Regions from separate parts of the Pseudomonas sp. 10S5 genome, predicted to be linked through region 2. Evidence: riboswitches for the same ligand, from Rfam matches in the RefSeq annotation. Region 2 holds a riboswitch; each other region holds the start of a gene.
The links. Region 2 has a riboswitch for cobalamin ahead of QN378_RS20480 (CbtB domain-containing protein). Riboswitches for the same ligand answer to the same signal wherever they lie in the genome.
Positions count from the first base shown of each region.

Region 1: another riboswitch for cobalamin. It lies ahead of cobO (cob(I)yrinic acid a,c-diamide adenosyltransferase); the one in region 2 lies ahead of QN378_RS20480 (CbtB domain-containing protein).
Region 3: another riboswitch for cobalamin. It lies ahead of cobW (cobalamin biosynthesis protein CobW); the one in region 2 lies ahead of QN378_RS20480 (CbtB domain-containing protein).

Region 1 is NZ_JASJVL010000011.1:71,572-78,963, forward strand. It holds gene cbiB (adenosylcobinamide-phosphate synthase CbiB) at 1-458, opposite strand, end outside; gene bluB (5,6-dimethylbenzimidazole synthase) at 455-1,105, opposite strand; gene QN378_RS13890 (cobyrinate a,c-diamide synthase) at 1,102-2,397, opposite strand; gene cobO (cob(I)yrinic acid a,c-diamide adenosyltransferase) at 2,408-3,019, opposite strand; cobalamin riboswitch at 3,125-3,347, opposite strand; gene QN378_RS13900 (hypothetical protein) at 3,492-4,070, shown strand; gene QN378_RS13905 (sorbosone dehydrogenase family protein) at 4,234-5,577, shown strand; gene QN378_RS13910 (C40 family peptidase) at 5,685-6,227, opposite strand; gene QN378_RS13915 (C40 family peptidase) at 6,319-6,981, opposite strand; partial or broken gene QN378_RS13920 (NAD-dependent deacylase) at 7,057-7,392, opposite strand, start outside.
Region 2 is NZ_JASJVL010000022.1:37,997-45,388, forward strand. It holds gene QN378_RS20460 (antibiotic biosynthesis monooxygenase) at 1-17, opposite strand, end outside; gene QN378_RS20465 (CTP synthase) at 22-753, opposite strand; gene QN378_RS20470 (2-hydroxyacid dehydrogenase) at 915-1,856, opposite strand; gene QN378_RS20475 (CbtA family protein) at 1,941-2,684, opposite strand; gene QN378_RS20480 (CbtB domain-containing protein) at 2,700-2,912, opposite strand; cobalamin riboswitch at 2,943-3,084, opposite strand; gene QN378_RS20485 (histidine phosphatase family protein) at 3,099-3,671, shown strand; gene QN378_RS20490 (N-acetyltransferase family protein) at 3,683-4,198, opposite strand; gene QN378_RS20495 (phospholipase) at 4,359-5,081, shown strand; gene QN378_RS20500 (glutamate decarboxylase) at 5,390-6,805, shown strand; gene QN378_RS20505 (TrkA C-terminal domain-containing protein) at 6,880-7,392, shown strand, end outside.
Region 3 is NZ_JASJVL010000004.1:243,685-251,076, reverse strand. It holds gene cobN (cobaltochelatase subunit CobN) at 1-2,617, opposite strand, end outside; gene cobW (cobalamin biosynthesis protein CobW) at 2,621-3,685, opposite strand; cobalamin riboswitch at 3,785-4,003, opposite strand; gene QN378_RS05990 (cobalamin biosynthesis protein) at 4,115-4,525, shown strand; gene cobM (precorrin-4 C(11)-methyltransferase) at 4,574-5,320, shown strand; gene nfuA (Fe-S biogenesis protein NfuA) at 5,411-6,004, opposite strand; gene QN378_RS05975 (acyltransferase) at 6,063-7,097, opposite strand; gene QN378_RS05970 (hypothetical protein) at 7,117-7,341, opposite strand.

The DNA of each region.
Region 1 (7,392 bases), on a different contig from region 2:
AACAATGCAGCGAACACTGCATCGCTGCCATTTTCCAACACCGATTCAGTCGCGGCGCGGGCCACTTCAGTTGAGTCCAGCTCCGCCGTCTGTCGGCTGACCAAGTACGATACCCGGCGCCGCGCTTCATTCAAATCATCGCCACGCAACGCCTTGGCCACCGGCTCTACATGCTCGCCAAGGCTGCGCAAACCCAGCGCGCAATACAGCGCTGTCACGTCTACCAGCCAACCGACATAGGGCAACCAACTTAACGCCGTCGCCAGCAACGTCAACGGCACAACCGCAATGAACCAGGCGGTAACGCCATGGCTGCGCCATCCACGTCCAGCCGCATTGAAGCGCTGCTCAATTCGATCGGCAAAGCGCCCGAAGGCCACCAACGGGTGTGCGCGTTTCGGCTCGCCCAGCAGCGCATCCAACGCGACCCCGGCGACGCTCAATAACGCAACACTCATCGGGTCACACCCCACTGGTTCTCATACAGCAACTCGCTCAATGGCCGTATCTGCGCCCAACCTTCCAAGGCCAGCATCGGCGCCGGATAGAATTCGGCCACCGGTCCCAGGCATAGAACTGCCAGTGGTTTGGCCCCGGCTGGCATGCCCAGTAAGTCAGCCAATGCCTGGGGCTCGAACAACGACACCCAACCCATGCCCAATCCTTCGGCGCGAGAGGCTAGCCACAGATTTTGAATCGCACAAGACAAGGACGCCATGTCCATTTCCGGCAAGGTACGGCGACCAAAAATATGCCGTTCGCGGTCGTCCATCAACGCGGCGACCAAGACTTCCGCGCATTCATTGATGCCTTCGACTTTGAGCTTCATGAAGTCGTCCGCGCGCTCGCCCAGGGCTTGAGCGGTACGAATTCGCTCTTCCTCGACTTGCGCCTGAATACGCGCGCGCAACTGCGGGTCGCTGATTCGAATAAAGCGCCACGGCTGCATCAAGCCCACGCTGGGCGCCTGATGGGCCGCTTCCAAAAGACGCGCCAACAATTGGGGGGCCACTTCGCCGCCGATGAAGTGCCGCATGTCTCGGCGTTCGGCAATTGCACGGTACACCGCTGCACGTTCGTCAGGGCTGAAAGCCAGATCATTCATGGTTTGAAAAGCGCCGCAACCGCGTGGGGGTTGGAAGGAAAATAGAAGTGGACATAAGACGCAGTCATCCGACCGTCACGGTAAACCGCCTCGGCACCGCGCCCACCGTTGGGGCTCAGGCCACGGGCGATGGGTTGCAACTCGGTGCTGGTCAGCGAATGGTGATACGTGTGCCCGCGCAAGACGCCTTCGGGCAATTCGACAGCTTGTAAGGCTAACGCGGCTAAACGCTTCTGCATCACCGCTTCGCCGGTCAATAGACCCACCAATTCGGCACGTTGGCCGTCGACGTCGGTCAATGCGTCGAGCAGATAAAGCATGCCGCCGCACTCCGCCAACAACGGCTTGCCAGCCACATGGTGCGCACGTATGGCCGCCAGCATGGGCCGGTTTTGTCCCAGTGTTACGTGGTGCAACTCCGGGTAACCGCCGGGTAGATACAGGCTGTCAGCAGCGGGAATCCGAGTGTCACGGATAGGCGAGAAAAACGACAGCTCGGCACCCATAGCCCGCAGTAAATCGAGGTTAGCGCCGTAGAGAAAGGCAAACGCCTCGTCATGGGCGACAGCAATCGTGATGCCTGCCAGCGACGGTTCAGTCTCGACAACTTTGGGGGCTGCGAACTCGACCGGCGGTGGCAAAGCTACCTCACAGGTGCTGGCTAATGCAGCTGCGGCTGCATCAAGGCGGGCGTCCAGATCATTCAGTTCGCTGGCCTGGACCAAGCCCAAATGACGGCTCGGCAATTCGATCCCGGTTTCCCGCGATAAAGCGCCATACCAACGCAATCCTTCGGTGAGGCTGCCTTCCAGCAATTGCGCATGCCGCACAGTGCCAACCCTATTGGCCAACACCCCAGCAAACGGCAGGTCCGGTTGATAAAGCGCCAGACCCAAGGCTAATGCACCAAAGGTTTGGGCCATCGCCGTGCCGTCGATCACCGCCAACACCGGCACCCCGAAGTGGCGCGCCAGGTCGGCACTTGAGGGTGTGCCGTCGAACAGTCCCATGACGCCCTCAATCAGAATCAGGTCAGCTTCGCCCGCAGCCTCCCACAACAGACGGCGACTTTCATCGGCACCGACCATCCATAAATCCAGCTGATAAACCGGCGCGCCACTGGCCCGCTCAAGGATCATCGGGTCGAGAAAGTCCGGGCCGCATTTGAATACGCGCACGGTGCGCCCTTGATTGCGGTGCAGACGCGCTAAGGCAGCGGTGACCGTGGTTTTACCCTGACCAGAGGCAGGCGCGGCGATTAACACCGCCGGGCAATGACGCGGCGCTCTCATAAAAGGTTACTCACAACTCAATGCCTTTCTGTGCGCGGATTCCGGCCTGAAAAGCGTGCTTGACGACGCTAATGTCAGAAACAGTGTCGGCCAAGTCGATCATTTCAGGTTTGGCACCGCGACCGGTTACCAGCACGTGCTGCATGGGCGGGCGGCCTTGCAGATCGCTGAGTACTTTTTCCAGATCCAGGTAACCATGTTTGAGGGCGATGTTCAGCTCATCGAGCACGATCAGACCGATGGTCGGATCACGGAGCATTTCTTGTGACACTGCCCAAGCGGCTTCTGCGGCGGTGATGTCGCGCTGGCGATCCTGTGTTTCCCAAGTAAAGCCTTCGCCCATGACGTGATACCGAACCTGCTCAGGGAAACGTCGGAAAAACAACTCTTCCCCCGTGCTGTTGCGGCCTTTGATGAACTGCACAACGCCGCATTGCATACCGTGCCCCATGGCCCGGGCGAGCATGCCAAATGCAGAGCTGCTTTTACCTTTGCCATTACCGGTCAATACCAGCAACAGACCGCACTCGTCAGGTGAACTGGCGATGCGTTCGTCGATCACGGCTTTTTTGCGCTGCATGCGCGCCAAATGGCGTTCGTCACGTTCGGGGGATTCGTTCATCTCAGCTCTCCGCTTGAGCAGGGCACGCGATAGCAAACGGAAGGCACAGAAATTGACTGCCAGCACGGCCAATGAAAAGCCCTGCGCAGAGCATCGCCCGCCGTGATGCTGTTGGATGGATCAGGCCGGTCTCCGGGCTCATGAGTGGGAACGCCCCGCTATGCGCCTTCCCATGTCTTTTTCGGACACAGTGGCTGAGTGCATAGCTTCGACTCATTTACCGTTGCGGGGGCAGCGCCGGGATCGACCGCTTGACGCGTCCTCACCGGCTTCCCTGTTTCACTTCGCCAATCGTAGATTGCGAAGCACCTGAAACATGTCGCGAAGGGTAGAGGGTTGGGGGTATAGCGTCAATCAACGCGCCATGTGCTTTGTTCACCCAGCGGTCAAAACCAGGCAGCAAGCCGTTGTTGGCTAATTTGATATCAAAAGGCCATACTTCTGATAGCATCCAAAAAACAAGGTAGGCGCCATGCGCGGCTTGATCATCAGCAACCCGAGACTGGAATTCCTTCGTCCCGCCTTAGAATGCTGGTTCGATTGCATCGACCGTTACAGTCAGGTCATGGGAGAAGGTGAATGCACGCATTGGTTTGACGAACGCACCAACCTCGGCATGCTCTCCAGCGCCGCGTGGATGGCCCGGATGGTCACGCTAGAACATGCCCCCAGTAAGAAACAACAGGACGATGGTAATCGAAGCGCCCGAACTGGCCTGTTTGTTGCGACATCGGATGACAGCGCATATATCCAAGCCACTCAACGCTGGCCATATTTTGGCGAAATAAACCTGACCCCCGCGCTGCTGGATATCGTCGGTGATGCCAAAAAAACCAGTTATGCAAACCACCTCAAACTCGGCGGTCTCTTCGTTACACCACGTAAAATCATGCAGAGCGTCACAGTCGAAGAGCTGGAAGATTTCGTCGAAGATTTGCAAAAACAACACGCCTGCGCCGTCGTGTGGTATTTCCCTTATGGTTACCGCAACCTGCACAACGAAGAGGGCCAATACTTCCCCGGCCTCGCACTGTTATTAAGAGCAGCCTGATCAGCGCTTTTCTTGCTTGATGACAAATGGATCGGAGCTCTGCGATCCATGGCTTAAACGCCGACCCACCTCTCACTCAGCCAATCCCGCGAGAAAGGTTGAACCTCGACGGTTTAATTGCCTCTATCTCCTTACGCGCCCCTTCGCCTTTATGGAGTTCAATATGCCCCTGCTCAGACCCCAGATAGTTGTTTTTTTGCTAATGGCCCTTGGCATTACTGCATGCGGTGAAACGTCCCAACTTAAAGTAGCCGATGGCATGGGTCCGACGCCGATGTTGCCAGAGCCCAACAAAACACTGATTCCGACGGTCAATATTGCCCCCGCCGTGGGCTGGGCCAAGGGCGCGAAACCGGTCGCGGCAGCAGGCACCCAGGTATCTGCGTTTGCCGAAGACTTGGACCATCCACGCTGGCTATACGTCCTGCCTAACGGCGACGTACTGGTCGCCGAAACCAATTCGCCCGCCAAACCCGATGATTCTCCGGGTATTCGCGGTTGGATCATGAGAAAAGTCATGGGCCGTGCAGGTGCAGGCGTACCTAGCGCTAACCGGATCACCCTGCTGCGAGACAGCAACCATAGTGGCGTGGCTGACACGCGCACGGTTTTTTTGCAGGGCCTTAATTCGCCGTTCGGTATGACGCTGGTGGGTAACGATTTTTATGTCGCCGACACTGACAAATTGCTGCGTTATCACTATGAAAACGGCCAGACCGCTATCCGTGGTGAACCGACAACCGTGACCGATCTGCCGGCAGGTACGATCAATCACCACTGGACCAAAAATGTCATTGCCAGCAAGGACGGCAAGAAGCTCTACGTCACCGTGGGTTCTAACAGTAACGTCGGGGAAAACGGCCTCGACAAAGAGCTAGGTCGAGCGTCGATCTGGGAAGTTGATGCCGCCACCGGAGCCCACAGAATCTTCGCCTCCGGCCTTCGCAACCCTAATGGCATGGATTGGGAGCCGCAGACCGGGAAATTATGGACTGCGGTTAATGAGCGCGATGAGATTGGCAGCGATCTGGTGCCTGACTATGTGACCTCGGTCAAAGACGGCGCCTTTTATGGCTGGCCATTCAGTTACTACGGCCAACATGTCGACATCCGCGTTAAACCACAGAACCCGCAACTGGTGGCCACGGCCATTTCGCCCGATTATGCGGTGGGCCCGCACACTGCATCATTGGGCATGACTTTCGCTGACGGAAAATCTTTACCAGCACCCTTCAACCAAGGGATGTTCATCGGCCAACACGGCTCCTGGAACCGCAATCCGCACAGCGGTTATAAAGTACTGTTCGTTCCGTTCGCCAATGGCAAACCATCTGGAACGCCGGTGGACCTCTTGAGCGGCTTTTTAAACAATGACGACAACGCCCAAGGCCGCCCGGTTGGGGTTGTCAATGATCAACATGGCGGAGTATTGGTAGCGGACGATGTGGGTAACAAAGTTTGGCGGGTGACGGCGGCCAAAACACAACAAGCAGTCGCTACGCCTTAATAGTTTGACTATCGCTGGGCCGGCTAGCTCAATGGACCGATCTTGAGCAAGCCCGCCCTTTGGTCACTGCGCAACTGCATGCGACGACGGAGCGGCAGAAGTCGTTGCTAAGGATTACGCGCCAAGTGCTCTGGATGGATCACCCGCTTGGCGTTGAGGTAGGCTTTTTGCCAATAAGGTTTGGACAAACTATCTAGCCGCACCGTGCCGCCTGTAGCGGGTGCGTGCACGAAACGCCCTTCTCCGACGTAGATTCCGGCGTGGCTCACGGTTGAGCCGCCGCCGGTGGCGAAGAACAGCAGATCACCCGACTGCAAAGCATCGCGGTCTACATTGGGCGCATGCATGCTGAGCATTTCGTGGGTCGAACGCGGTAGCGCAATGCCAGCCGCGTCACGGTAGACGTAACCAATCAAACCACTGCAATCAAATCCTGAATCGGGAGTGTTACCGCCCCAATGATAGGGCGTGCCGACCAATCCCAGTGCACGAAAGAGCACATCTTCGGCAGCCGGAGAAGAGTATTCGGAAGGGGCATAAGCCACGGACTGGATCACCCGTGGAGTTTGAGGCGACGGAGCATGGCCAGCGCACGCGCTAAGCAATGCCACCAAAACACCTAATGAGCCAAGACGTAACCTATTCGACATAAACACAACAACCTGATCTGGATGCGGCTTACTGTGCCAAGAGCCGAAAGCGCGCATAGTAAGCCGGTAGCGGCTTACCCGCCCCGGCCATTTACTGGTGTCGGGTCTGAATTGTAGTCGGAGCCATGGCTAACGCACGTTTGGCTTCGATAAATGTCTTTTTCCAGTAACTGTCATCCAGGCTATCTACCCGAACACCGCCGCTGCGCGTGCTGCTGGAATGAATGAATTGGTCATCACCCAAGTAAATACCTGCATGACTGACGCGACCACGGCCTTTGGTACTGAAGAACAGGAGGTCGCCCGGCTTGAGGTCGTTACGCGCTACCAAAGGCGCTTTTACGTTGATCATTTCGCGCGTGGAACGCGGTAGAGTCATGCCCGCTTGTTCGCGGAACAGGTACCCGATGAAACCGCTGCAATCGAAACCGGACTCCGAGCTGCCGCCTGCACGGTATCGCGTACCAATCAGCGACATCCCGCGCTCAAGAATGCTGTCCGCTAGAACGGGCATCCGATAAGGCTTACTGCTTGCGAATTCGGCCAGTTCTTTTTCGGTAATTAGCTCATCCGAGAACAAGGCGCCAGCATTATCAGACCCATCGGCGATCTGCGAAATATGTGCAGACTGCGCGGTCATTGAACCCTGAGAGTGCTGCTGTTGTTGCTGTTGCGAGACGGGCATCTGTGCCGCGCAACCAAAAAGGAATGTAACCAGTGCGAGGGGCACGAGGGGTGCGAACCGAGTTAGCATGTGCACGACCGTGGTTGATATGTAAAGAAGCCGAGACTATGCCCTCTATCGACCTCATTTGCAAATTCAATCGATCTAGATGTGACTTATCAGCGACTCCATAACCTCTAAGGCTCTACAGCCCAGAAACACATCCATTGCGGCGCTGTGATCGGTGCGCTGTGGATTTATCTCTGCGGTAAAGCCTCCGGCAACCCTTGCGCGCAATACCGGCTCGTGGATGTAAGGAAAGCTGGCTGTGGTGCCGATCGTCAATACGGCATCAAATCCCTTGCCCATCTCTTCGTACAACGTCTCTAGCGCCCGCTCGGGTAGCATTTCCTGAAACAGCACCACTGGCGGACGCAGTACCCCCTGGCACTTTTTGCACAGCGGCGGTAACGGTCGTTGCAGGTGCTCACTCAATTCGGA
Region 2 (7,392 bases):
GGTGTTTTGGCAATCATCGTCTCAGCCCCTGATTGAAGTTGTCACACTGGCCCGACGCAGAAAACACGCCCGAATAAAGGCTGCCACCAACGGTGGCGTCACCCCCACTAGTGCAGCCCTTTCCGGCTGGAACAAAGTGGCGACAAAAAACGGATGACCTGCCAGTTCTACCACCCGAATGTCGCCGGTCTGGTCATGACCCGTACCTGTCAAAGGCCCCGTCAGCAGCGCCTGCGCAAACGCGGTATTGAGGCCAAATCGGCAGCGGTAGGTTTGCGTAGTGTTCAGCGCGCCATAGGCGTTGGCGATCAGTGAGCCTGGAACGAGTTCGATAGCGTCTGCCTTTTCGACCAATGCGCAACTCAACGGCGCGATAACGGCGCGCTGCGCCTCGGGCGAGGTTTCGGCATGTTCCGCGTCCTCCCACCCCAACACATTGCGCGCGTATTCAATCACCGCGTGCTGGAACCCGCCGCAAGTGCCGAGAAACGGCACCTGCTGCTCGCGGGCAAAACGGATGGCATTAAACGCTCCCTCGGGGTCTTGATAAGGACTGGCCGGAACGCACCACAGCCCGTCAAACCGAGCCAACGCAAGGTTGTCATGGGCCTCGGACGTGGGTAACCAGTCAAAGGCAACTGACAATCCTTCGTCATTAGCTACCCGGTCCAGCGCCAAAGGAATCGCCTGATGGGCCGTTACGGTTGAATCGTAATCACCGACTAGCGCAATACGTATTTTTTCGCTACCCATCCATTCTCTCCTGAGTTAACTCGCGCTGGCGCCGAAACTCCTCTGGCAGCTAGCCTTTGGTGGCGCTGCGAACCGCCAAGAAACATACACCATCAAGCGCCCCGCTTACTTAAGTCGCTGTAGGTTGGCTGCGTTAGGGTAGGTCCGATGCAGTTTAAGCTTCAACTCCCCGGGAGCGGAACCGGCGTCAGCACGGGCTTTCCGGAAAAATACGCCAATAGGTTATCCGCCACCAATTGCACGGTTCCTTGGGACGCTTGCGGTGACAGACCGGCGACATGCGGAGTCAATACCACATTGCTCAAAGCTTTCAGCGTATCGGACACTCGCGGTTCGTCATCGAACACATCCAGCGCGGCGCCTGCGATGCGTTTGTGTTCCAGGGCATCGATCAGGTCCGCCGTCGCGATCACGCTGGCACGGGCAATATTGACGATAAAACCGTCTGGACCCAGCGCTTCAAGCACGGCCTTGTCTACCAACTGATGGGTGCCAGCCCCACCCGGCGTGGCGACGATGAAGAAGTCCGACGCACTCGCCAGCGCCTCCGGCGTGGCGCAATAAGCGTAGGGCACGTCGCTGCGCGGGCGACGATTGTGGTAGCTGACTGACATGTCGAATCCCAGAGCACGTTTGGCGATAGCCATGCCCACAGAGCCCATACCGAGAATCCCAAGGCGTTTGCCGGCCAATGAAGGCCGCATGATTTTGTTCCATTCACCGCGTCGAACCGAGGCGTCAGCCCGTGAAATATCCCGCACCAGCGACAGCAACAAGGCCATGGCGTGATCGGCCACCGACGGCGCGTTGACCCCTGCTCCGTTGGTTACCACAACACCCCGAGCCCGGGCGGCATTAAGATCCACATGTTCATAACCGGCGCCAATCACGCAGATGATCTCCAAATGCGGAAGCGCGGCGATTTCGTCGGCGTAGAAACCCAGCGGACCTCGGGTCAACACCGCATTGATCTGCTCGCCGTGGGTGGCAATAGCCTTGGCGCGCTCCGCTGGGGTCGGCGCAAGAATCAGGGTAAAGCCACTGTCTTCAATAATCGGCAGGTAGTCATTGATGGTTTCTACCAGCACTAGAACAGTCGTCATACTTCCCTCTCGTAACGGAGTCAGACAGCGTTAAACCACGAAGGATGATAGACAGTAAAAGGCCCGCACGCGGCGGGCCTCTTCTCAGGATTGAAGCTTCGCCCGAGGCGGTGAGTTCAGTGGATTGAGATTGCGCTCTGCCAGCCAGCCAAAGGCCAGGCCAACGGTGGTCCACAGTACGATCTGAATGCCCAGCGCCGCGGTACGAAATTTCCAGAGCAACACGGCAGAAAAACCGTCCGGTACTTCATTGACGGTAGGAAACATCGCCGCCGCTAAAATCATGATCACGGCATATAACCCTACAGCCAACAACGCGCCGTTCCAGATACCGCGAGTGGCAATTAGCTTACGTGCGGCGTTGATCGCAATGACCATCGCCGCCACGGAGAGCAGCATCATCAAGAAGAACAGCTTGGTGCGTTTGCCGATGGTTGCAGGATCGCCAATCGAGGGCGGATTGGCGGGGTACTTCAAACCCGGCACCAAAATAATCGCAACGAAGGCCGCAAGCGCCAACAATGCCGCAAGCCCACGCGGGCCGACGTTACCAGCCCGGCCCAAAGTATAAGCAAACACCAAGGCGAAGATGCCGCCTAGCGAGACGCTATACGCAATGATGCCGGTGAACAAGCCGAGGGTACTTTGTACTTGGCGGCTGACCAACTCTTCTTCTTGTGCGCCGTCGTGCGTCGCCGACAGGTGCAGCTCTTCGAAGGCAATGGCCCGGTCGATCTGTGGCTCGCCAAAAACTCTTGCAAAGCCAAACGCAAGAAGGCCGGCAAGTAATCCCACCAGCATTCCCCTTACCAATAATTGCCCAGTCATGTCATGTACCCGAAGTTAGTGGCAAGGGAAGCCCAGCAAGTGGCGACCGTCATGCACAAACTCATGGACATACATACCGGAGAACATCGATGTTGCGCCTTGTTCTGCGCCAACGAAATACAGCGCAAGCATCAACAGCAAACCAACAAACACCGCCCACGGCAGAATCTCGCCAAGCGGGATAATCGGCAGCGAAGTATCGGTATGAGTGGTCGTATTAAAAGTCATGGTGTCTCCAGGGAACTCGCGTCCCAAAACGGATAACAGGATGGACAAAACAAGGTCTGGCTTACGGCATTGACCGAACACAGTGGCGCGACCGCGCCGGATTCAAACCGGCTTCCTGCTTTGCAAGATGATGCAAATGCTCGGGCAGTGTACTCTTCTCGACTTGTAAAACCAGTGTGGACCGCCATGGCAACCCGTCTGACGTTGATCTGCCACGCCCGAACCGTGGCGCAAAAGCTCGGCCGTTTTCCGCAAGACGAACCCATAGAGATGGCGTGGCAATCGTCAGCAGGATCGTTGTCGGGACACTTCAAAACCTTGGCTCAGCTACTGAGCGCACCGGAAGCCCGCACGCGGCAGACCGCCCTGCTGTTCGGAACCGAGATGGACATCGCGCCCGCTCTGCGCGACTGCGATTTCGGACGCTGGCAAGGGCACCGCATCGACGACCTCCAGGCCCATGAACCCGAAGCCCTTAACGCTTGGCTTACCGACAGCATGAGCGCCCCCCACGGTGGCGAGTCCGTTGCCGACGTTTGCGCCCGCGTCAGCGCGTGGCTCGAGACCTTGCGCACCCCAGGCCATGTTGTCGCGATCACTCATCCCTTCGTCATCCGGGCAGCTATCGTCCATGCGCTGCAGTGCCCGACGACTGCGGTCAACGCCATCGACATCGAACCGCTGTCGATGACCGAGCTTAGTTTTAACGGGCGCTGGCGACTCAGGATGGAGCGCACAGCAAAACCCAAGCCCTTGTAGGAATGCGCCACTTAGTCACCTAACGCCCGCTGCATCAGGACTGTGTCCACCCAGCGCCCGTGCTTGAAACCCACCGACTCAAACACCCCCACGCGACGAAAACCGAGGCGTTCGTGCAGCCGGATCGACGCGTAGTTTTCGCTGTTGCCAATGATCGCGATCATTTGCCGCGAACCACCATGGGTACAGCGCTCAATGATTGCGCCGAGCAGCGCCTGGCCAATACCCTTCCCGCCCATGCCGTCACGCACATAGACCGAATCCTCTACCGTAAAGCGGTAACCCGCACGCGGTCGGTAAAGGGTCGCGTAACCATAACCCACCACCTCGCCCGCCAGCTCCGCGACCAGATAGGGCAATCCTTTGGAAAGAATATCGGACCGCCGACTCACCATGTCGGCCACGCTGGGCGCGTCCAGTTCAAAGCTGGCAATCCCCCCGAGCACATGCGCCGCGTAAATGGATTGCACACCGGGCAGGTCGTCGTCCGTGGCATCGCGTAAGACTGGGGTATCGCGGGTGTCCATATATCTTCTGCTCCAGTGGCTCTCGAGTGGGTCGCAATAATGCCGTGCACTGATGCGCAAGAGAAGCCGGAGACTTGCGTTCAATGCGCGATAACAAATAGCAGTAACCCAAGATGCTAAGCTCCGTCCTCGATCCGGACAGGCTGTGAAAGGCAGGCATATGATCAGATTCCTCGCTGCATTGTTGATCCTCGCGTCATCCGCCGTTCACGCTCAATCCCCCCTCCTGACCGACCTGCCCCTGAGTTACCTCGAACAGACTGACGGACAATCCCGAAACAAGCCGCTGATTATTTTCCTGCATGGCTCCGGCGCCAATGAAGCCGACCTGTTCGACATCAAGGATCAACTGCCCACCGAGTACACTTTTTTATCGGCGCGAGCACCGCTCGAGGTCGGACCCGGCAGCTATCAGTGGTTTAACAAAAAACCCGGCGACGGCCCCTACGATGGCGAGACCGACGACCTGAGAAACAGTGAAGCGTTGATTTCAGACTTTGTGGCCAAAGCCACCGAGAAGTACCACACCCAGCCGGATAAGGTGTTTTTGATCGGGTTTAGTCAGGGCGCAATCATGTCCTATGAGGTAGCTCTGCGGCACCCGGACATCCTCCGTGGATTTGCCGCGTTGAGCGGCAAGATCTTGCCGATGTTGAAATCCGAGTTGCAGCCGCTACCGGGTTTCAAGGCGCTTGACGTGTTTATCGGTCACGGCACCGCCGACCAGAGAGTTCCCTATGTTGGCGCAACCGACGCTGAAACCTGGTTGAAAGAATTGGGCATTACGCCTGAATCCCATGCGTATCTGGGGATTGGCCATACCATCAGCGATAACGAAATCATGGACTTGGATAGTTGGTTGAAGGAGATCAATCACATTTAAACCACTCTCGGGTCAGTTCACAGAACGTGGTTTGAACAAAAACCTGACCCTTCTGAATAACTGATCTGGATCAATAAAGACCCACCCTATTCAGCGTAGGGTTACAGGGGTTAGTTACGCATCGAATTTGACTACATTTCCCCGAACACGCCGCCCCCCGAGCCGGTAAAAGTTCTCGCCGCACGTATCGTCCAAACGTTTGTCTGTTCTAGGTTCACGTTTTTGCAGCACGCTTTGACGCGGCTGGATCTGCTGTACATCGCGGCCAGGGCTATCGCCTTTCCCTCATTTCTGCAGAGTAGGATTCCATGGCACTCCATCAAACCGTTGAAACCCGCGACGACGCTATCGAAGATGTTTACTCCAGTGGCACGTCGCAACGACGCCTGCCCAAGTATCGGCTGCCTGATCATTCGACTGCGCCATCGGCGGCTTACAACCTGGTCCGCGACGAGCTGTTGCTGGACGGTAATTCCCGGCAAAACCTAGCGACGTTCTGTACCACTTGGGTCGAACCCGAAGTGCAGAAGTTGATGGCTGACGCCCTCGACAAGAACATGATCGACAAAGACGAATATCCGCAAACGGCCGAGATCGAGAACCGTTGCGTGCACATCATTGCCGATCTGTGGCATGCGCCGAAGTCCTGGCAAACCGTGGGTTGTTCGACCACCGGTTCCAGCGAAGCGGCTATGCTCGGCGGCTTGGCGTTGAAATGGACCTGGAAAAAACTCCGCGAAGAAGCCGGTCTGACCACCGACAAACCCAACTTCGTGTGCGGTCCGGTGCAGATTTGCTGGAAGAAGTTTGCCCGTTATTTCGATGTGGAAATTCGTGAAGTACCGTTGCGTGGTAATGCGTTGGGCCTGGAGCCAGCCGACCTGCGTGCATATTGCGACGAAAACACCATCGGTGTGGTTGCCACGCTGGGCGTGACCTTTACCGGTATCTACGAACCCGTTGCGGCGTTGGCAGCCGAATTGGACGCCATGCAGCGTGACCTCGGGCTGAATATCCCGATCCACGTGGACGCGGCCAGCGGCGGCTTTATCGCCCCGTTCATTCAGCAAGAATTGAAGTGGGACTTCCAGATCGAGCGGGTCAAATCGATCAATGCCTCCGGTCACAAATATGGCCTCGCGCCACTGGGCGTGGGCTGGATCATTTGGAGCTCGAAAACCGATCTGCCAGAAGAGCTGATTTTCTACGTCGATTATCTGGGCGGCAACATGGCGACTTTTGCCCTGAACTTCAGTCGCCCAGGCGGTGAAATCATCGCGCAGTATTACAACTTTCTGCGTTTGGGCCGGGACGGCTACACCCGCATCCAGCAAGCCTGTTCGGACACTGCGCAGTGGCTGGCGGGTGAAATTACCAAGCTCGGCCCATTGGAATTAGTCTACGACGGCAAAGACGGTTTGCCAGCGGTTTGTTACAAGCTCAAGGACGGCATCGACCACGGGTTTAGCCTGTATGACTTGTCGGAACGGGTACGGATGCGCGGCTGGCAGATTGCGTCGTACCCACTGCCCTCTGACCGCCAGGACATTGTCGTCCAGCGGGTATTGGTACGGCATGGTGTCAGCCGCGACCTGATTGGCTTGCTGCTGGATGACTTGCGCAAGGCCATCGCCTTCCTGCAAAAGAATCCGGTATTGGCGTCTGAGGCCGGCCCGAGCTTCAACCATGGTGCTGTCGCTGCCACTCCAATCGACGCGGCTTAGTTCGACCTTGAACCCCACCGGGCAAAGCGTTTGCCCGGTGTTTATAGCGTTTCATCGCAGAGCGCGAGGTCACAGTGATTGCATTTCTGACATTTTTACAGAGCAACCCGTACATTTTGCTGTTCGTGGTGGTTGGTCTGTCGGTGTGGGTTGGTCGTGGCAGTATTAAAGGCTACGGCCTCGGTCCAGTGGCGGCCGCCATCGTCATTGGTTGCGCGATAGCCTCTTGGGCCGCCGCGTATGGCATCCACCTGGAGCTCAATAGCTTCACCAAAAGTCTGTTTTATTACCTGTTTATGTATGGCGTCGGCCTTCGTGTGGGTCCGTCGTTCATCAACAGCTTGAAAGGTGACGGGCTGAAGTTCACCTTTCTGGCAGTTTTGTCGTCGTTCCTTGGGTTGGGGATTGTGGTGGCGGGCACGAAACTGTTGTCGCTGCCGGTTGGTGCTGCGGGCGGGATTCTCGCCGGTTCTCAAACCATGTCGGCAGCCATCGGCTCGGCGGAACAGGCAATTACTTCCGGGGTTGTGCCGTTGCCACCCGGCACCACGGCAGCAGCCGCCACCGCGATGATTGCCTTATCGTAT
Region 3 (7,392 bases), on a different contig from region 2:
TGGTCGGCAGATTTCGCACGTCTACTGAGAAAAAATTGCGCCCGGTGGGCAGTACGTCGAGGCGACCACGGCTCGGTGCGCCGCTGGGGCCTGCCGGCACAAACCGACCGCTCAGTGCATCGAGCAACCCTTGCATTTCAGCCAGGCCACAGGCATCAAGGCGCGGCGCAACCACTTCGCGCAATGAATGAAGAATAAGTTTTAAGTCATTGTTTTCAGATAATTCGTCGATTGGTAACCCGTGCAGCACTTGCTCAATCAGCTGCGCCGCATACAATTCCAACCGCTCTCGAACGTCGCCAGCCGTTCGCCAAGGGTCTTGGCTGACGCTGAGCAACACATCGGGCCGAGGGCCGTTCCAAGGCTCGGATAACTCACAGTTCAACGGGTCAAAACCCAACTCGAAAGCTTTGCTCAGGGCCCGTAGCAAGCTCGATTGAGCGCCACGGCCGTCGCCTCGGGGGATGCGTAATAGGGCCAGCAAGGTGTCGATGCGCAACCGACCGCTGGGCGATTCGCCGAAGATGTGCAAACCGTCGCGAATCTGCGATTCCTTGAGGTCGCACAAATAGGTGTCCAGACGCGGCAGCCAGACCCCCGCATCGGCGTCGCTGTCGAGCTGCTCGCCCAGTTGCAGCTCGCGGTCGATGTGGGTTTCCCGGACCAGCTTAAGAATGTCGCGTTGCAGTTCCCGTGCCCGGCGCGGGTCGAGCAATTGCGCTTCGTAGAACTCGTCGGCCAGCACTTCCAGGTCACGCAACGGGCCGTAGGTTTCGGCTCGGGTCAACGGCGGCATCAAGTGGTCGATGATCACGGCTTGGGTACGGCGTTTTGCTTGAGCCCCCTCGCCCGGATCGTTGACGATGAACGGATAGATGTTCGGCATCGCGCCCAATACCGCGTCCGGCCAGCAGGTCTGCGACAACCCCACGCCTTTGCCCGGCAACCATTCAAGATTGCCGTGTTTGCCAACATGGATCACCGCATGGGCGCCATAGGCCTTGCGCAACCAGAAATAGAACGCGAGGTATCCGTGGGGCGGCACCAAATCCGGGTCGTGATAGACCGCACTGGCATCTACTTGATAACCCCGTGCCGGCTGAATACCAACGAAGGTCATTCCAAAACGCAGCCCGGCGACCATCATTCGCTCAGCGCGAAACATGGGATCGGCCTGCGGCGCGCCCCAGCGTGCAGTCACCGCATGCTGATTGGCCAGTGGCAATTGGCTGAACGCGGCAAGGTAGTCATCAAGCGCCATGCTTTGCTGACAGGGACGCTGGTCGATCGTGTCCAGATCATTGGTCACGCCGCCGAGCAGTGCATGAATCAGGGCCGTGCCGCTCTCAGGCAACGGCGCCATCGGATAACCTTGCGCCTGCATAGCGCGCAAAATATTCAGCGCCGCCGCTGGCGTGTCCAACCCCACCCCGTTGCCGATCCGACCATCTCGGGTCGGGTAATTGGCCAATATCAACGCGATGTGCTTTTGCTCGTTCGGTAGCCGTGCCAGATCAATCCAGCGCCGCGCCAACTGCGCGACAAAATCCATGCGCTCGGGCTGGGCGCGATAACACACCACGTCCGACTGGCTGCGCTCGCTGTGCCACGCCAAGTCCTTGAAACTGATCGGCCGACTGATAATCCGCCCGTCCAGCTCCGGCAACGCGATGTGCATTGCCAAGTCCCGCGCGCCCAAGCCTTGTTCACTGGCCTGCCAAGCGGGCTCGTTGTCCTGCGCACAAATAGCTTGAATGACCGGCACGTTGCGCCGAAACGGTCGCAGATGAGGGGCTTCGGGGCTGGATTGGGCAAAGCCGGTGGTATTGAGGATCAGCTCAGCCCGGACCTGATCGAACAGGTCCTCCACCACCGCCAGACAACCCGCTTCTTTCAAGCTGGCGACTGCAATGGGCAGTGGATTCAGGCCCTGAGCCTGCAAACGGGCGCAAAACACGTCGATAAATCCGGTGTTGGCCGCTTGCAGATGGGAGCGATAAAACAGCAGCCCTACCACCGGTTGCGACGGCTGCCATTGGGCTTGCCAATCGCTCAGGCTAGCGTTGGCTTTGTGCGGGTGATAAATCGCGGTGCGTGGCAGGGTTTCGGGTTCAGCCCACGGATAATCCCGCGCTAGAAAACGACTGGCCAAGCACCGGTACAACTCCAGCGCATTGTGCATGCCACCCTGACGCAAAAAATGCCAAAGCCGCTCGCCCTCTTCCGCCGTCACGTTGCTTAAGCCGCTAAGCTCCGGGTCAGGCCGGTCATCGCCGGGCACCAGAATCAGCTTCACACCACGCTCAGCCAGCTGCACCAGGCGCTCAACACCATAGCGCCAATAACCGATACCGCCGTGCAGGGAAATAAGAATGACCTTGGCGTGTTGCAGCACTTGATCGACGTAGAGGTCCACCGATGCATGATTCTGCACCTGCATCGGATTGGCCAGGCGCACGCTGGGGTAATCGTCGGGCAACTGTTGCGCCGCTTCCGCGAGCAGCGCCAAGTGGGAATCGCCGCTACAGAGAATCACCAGCTCGGCCGGGGTTTGCCCCAAATCGGCGATGCTGTCGTCGGGGACGAATCCGCCGGGCTGGGTTCTCAGTAAATGCATGGGTCAGCCAGCAACCGCTGCGTGCAACTGGGCTTCAAGCACCCCGGCGTCGAGCTTCTGACCGATCAACACCAAATGGGTTACTCGCTCTTCGTCGGCACGCCACGCGCGGTCGAAATGTTTGTCGAAACGGGTACCGACACCCTGAATCAGCAAACGCATCGGTTTGCCCGGAATCGCGGCAAAGCCTTTGACCCGCAAAATACCGTGCTGCACCACCAATTGGTTCAAGGCATCGAATAACAAGCTTTCGTCAGCCTGCGGCAAGGTGATTGAAATTGAGTCAAACGCATCATGGTCATGATCAGCAGGGTCTGCGCCTTCATGGGAATCGTGATGGCTATGGCGACCGTCGATATGCAGTTCGGACTCGGCGCCCAGGCCTAACAACACGCTGATCGGCAAGCGACCATTGCTGGCCTCAATCACTTTGACCGCTGGCGGCAGCTCCTCCGAGACTTCAGCACGGACTGCGGCGAGGCCGGCAGCGTCCATCTTGTCAGCCTTGTTGAGGATTACCAGATCAGCGCTGGACAGCTGATCGGCGAACAACTCGTGCAGCGGTGATTCGTGGTCCAGGTTCGGATCCATCTTACGCTGGGCATCGACTTGATCCGGGAACGCCGCGAAGGTGCCGGCCAGCACCGCAGGGCTATCGACGACGGTGATCACCGCGTCAACCGTACAGGCGTTGCGAATTTCCGGCCACTGAAAGGCTTGGACCAAAGGTTTGGGTAACGCCAGGCCCGAGGTTTCGATCAGGATGTGGTCCAGATCGCCACGGCGGGCGACCAGCTCGCGCATGACCGGGAAAAACTCTTCCTGAACGGTGCAGCACAAGCAGCCGTTGGCCAGCTCATAAACCCGGCCGTTGGCTTCTTCTTCGGTGCAGCCAATGCTGCATTGTTTGAGCAGGTCGCCGTCGATCCCCAGTTCGCCGAACTCATTGACGATCACTGCAATTCGCCGACCGTCAGCGTTGTCGAGCATGTGCCGTAGCAAAGTGGTTTTGCCCGAACCGAGGAAGCCGGTGACGATGGTGACAGGAAGTTTGGCCAGCGTTTTCATTGGGTGCCCTTTGGCAAAGCGGCGGGCAAAACAGGACGAGAACCGCGCAGCATATGCACGCGGATCAATTCGCCACCGGATCACCCCGCCCGGTTGTAGTGAGAATTCTGATGTCGAGGCAGGTCTCCTGGCTTACGGTGGCATGTCGACTGCCTCATCGCGAGACGCCGAGCACGCGTTCATTGCGCCTTCCCGCGTCAGGCGCAGTGGCTGTGCAATGAACATAACCGTTTACAGTTGCGGGGGCAGCCGCGGCATTGACCGCGTTCCCTTCTTAGCCCCGGCCTGCGCCGGAGAACCTCAAGGATGCAAGGCTACGCAGTGACCTTGGGCAGGTCAATCACCAGCGCCTCGCGACAGGTCGCGCGATTGACGTTTCGCGCCCGGTCATGGTTTCCTGCCACGCTTTACCGATAGCGGAGCAAGCGGATGTCGACGACGCTGGTGGTGGGGCTTGGCTGCCAGCGCGGCTGCCCTGCAAGCCTGCTGCTCGAACTGATCGAACAAAGCCTGGCCGCCCATGGCCTGCGGATCGACGCGATTACCGCCCTGGCGTCCATTGATCAGAAAAGCACTGAACCGGGCCTGCTAGCGCTGGCTGCGCTGCTTGATCTGCCGGTGGCGTTTTTCAGTGCCGCGCAATTGGCAAGCTTCGACGCACAGCTGAGCTATCGATCGGCGCTGGCCTTTGCCCATACCGGTTGCCATGGCGTGGCAGAAAGCGCAGCCCTGGCCTTGGCGGAACAGCTCAGCGGACGCCCCAGCGTATTGCTGATCAACCGCAGCAAAAATCGACACGCGACATTTGCCTTGGCAGGTGATGTACCGAATCCTCGATAATCCGCACTCCGCTCACTCATCCAGCCCTTTGTAGCTTCAGGAGATTCCATGACCGTCTTTTTCATCGGCGCAGGCCCCGGCGACCCGGAGCTGATCACGGTCAAAGGTCAACGCTTGATTCGCAGTTGCCCGGTGATTATCTACGCTGGATCGTTGGTGCCGACGGCGGTCCTGGCAGGCCATAACGCTTTGCAGGTGATCAATAGCGCAGAGTTGCACTTGGAGCAGATCATTGAGCTGATGAAGTCTGCTCATGAACAAGGCCAAGACGTCGCCAGGGTTCATTCCGGCGATCCGAGCCTTTATGGCGCCATTGGTGAGCAAATTCGTCACTTGCGCGAACTGAATATAGCTTTTGAGATCATCCCGGGCGTCACCGCCACCGCCGCGTGCGCAGCGCTGTTAGGCGTGGAACTGACCCTGCCGGACATTTCCCAGAGCGTGATTCTGACCCGTTACGCGGACAAAACCTCGATGCCGGCAGGCGAGGAGCTGGCGAGCCTGGCGCAACATCGGGCGACCATGGCCATTCATCTAGGGGTGAACAATCTGCACAAGATAGTGGCCGAACTAATGCCGCACTACGGCGCTGATTGCCCGATTGCAGTGGTCCATCGTGCCAGCTGGCCGGATCAGGATTGGGTAGTAGGAAACTTGACAGATATAGAAGAAAAAGTGCGGGCCAAAGGCTTTCGCCGTACGGCTTTGATATTGGTTGGCCGGGTGCTGGGCAACAACAGTTTTGCCGACTCATCGCTATACCGTGCCGGGCATGCCCATGTGTATCGGCGTTAATTTTTGTGACTTTTTGCACGACTCAAATCGGCGACAAAAAAACACCCCGAACCCGCGGGGTGTTTTTTTTGTTCAGGTCAAACAGCAGCCTTAGTAGTAAGCGTGCTCTTTTTGCGAGTGATCGGTCACATCGCGGACGCCTTTGAGTTCGGGAATGCGTTCGAGCAACGTACGCTCTATCCCTTCTCTCAAGGTAACGTCAGCTTGGCCACAGCCTTGGCAGCCGCCGCCGAATTGCAGGACCGCGATGTTTTCGTCGTTTTCTTCGACCACATCAATCAACGTCACCTGGCCGCCATGACTGGCCAGACCAGGGTTGATTTCGGTTTGCAAGTAATAATTGATGCGCTCGTTGATTGGGCTGTCGGCATTGACCATAGGTACTTTGGCGTTTGGCGCCTTGATGGTCAGTTGGCCGCCCATGCGATCAGTGGCGTAGTCGACAACGGCATCGTCAAGAAAGGCTTCGCTGAAATTATCAATCCAGGCAGTGAAGCTTTTCAGGCCAATGGCGTTGTCTTCAGGTTTTTCTTCGCCCGGCTTGCAATAAGCAATGCAGGTTTCAGCATATTGGGTGCCAGGCTGGGTAATAAACACGCGGATGCCGATGCCCGGAGTGTTCTGCTTTTCAAGCAGATCGGCCAGATAATCGTGGGCAGCATCGGTAATAGTAATAGCGGTCATGAAAATTCCTCGCAGACGTAGGCAGAGTTTACGCCAATCAAACGCGCCGCACAAAGTCCTAGTAATTTTGTCGGGAAAGGGCCGTTTTGGTTTTTTCGATTCGGTGCTGGTCCAACCAGCCCTTAAGGCGGCGGTACAGTCCTTTCTCAATCCATTGGTAACTGCCCCAGGCACCCAGTCCTATTACCGGCACGCAAACCGCAAACACCGCGTATGGATTCAGCCCAAAACGCTCGGCAACTAACCACCCGCTATAGAGCACCAACACATGCAGCAAATAGACCGAGTAAGAACAATCCCCCAGCGCCTTGAGCAATTGGTTGCCCTCAAAATAGGGTTCCATTGAGATGCAGGCGATAACAATCAAAGCGCTCGGCAGGCCCCAGTTGATAAATCGATCATCTGCAGGCAAGTGATAAATAGTCATCAACGCGCCCGTAATCGCTAACAAAGGCAGCCACAAACCGTTGCCGACCCAACCGCGACGGTAGATCACACCGATTCCGATCCCGAGGAGAAATTCGTAAACGATGTCATTGCCATAAAAATGGCTAATCAAGCCATAGCGCGCCAGTACGCCACTCACGGCAAATAATGCTGTCGCTACTAACAGGGGCCGATGGCGTTGCTGAACCAAGAATACCGTCGAGAACAATAAATAGAAGAGCATCTCGTAATTCAGCGTCCAGCCCACATTGAGCGTTGGGTACATGCCGTAGCCGCCAGGGTTTTCCGAGGGAATAAATAGCAGCGACAGCATGAAATGCTGCCAATCGACAACTGCATGCGGCAGTAACGGCCTGGCGAACACGATTAACAAGCCCATGGCGGCGGTATAAACCCAATAGGCAGGCACAATGCGGATGATGCGATTGACCATGAAACGACCGACCGGCATGTCTTTGCTTTGCGTTGAAAGGTAGATCACCAAGCCGCTGATCACAAAAAAGATATCGACCCCAACCGCCCCCCGATCAGCGAAGAATTGCCCTATCGGACCAGACGCATGAAAATCAAAGAAAATCTGCATGAAGTGGTGGCATACAACGACCCACGCGGCGAGTGCCCGCAAGGCTTGAACCGAAATCAACATCTGCAACTCACCCTGTTTTTCAATCGCGACCAAGAACCTGGAACAGCGGCTGCCCCAGGTCGTATTCGTAGTTCCGACCGCGTAATAGTCGAAAAGGTTGCGACGGTTTGATGACCGGTAGGTGGGGCGGCGAGTATTGACCGATAGATCGGCCGGTCGCTTGGCATGTGAGAAACAAGGGATCGTACAGCCACCTAGTGACCAGCACTTCACCGGCGCCGTATGAGTCACTGAAGCATTTCATTGGGCTATTTTCTGCAAACCGGCGATTTCAACATGAGAAATATTCATGCAA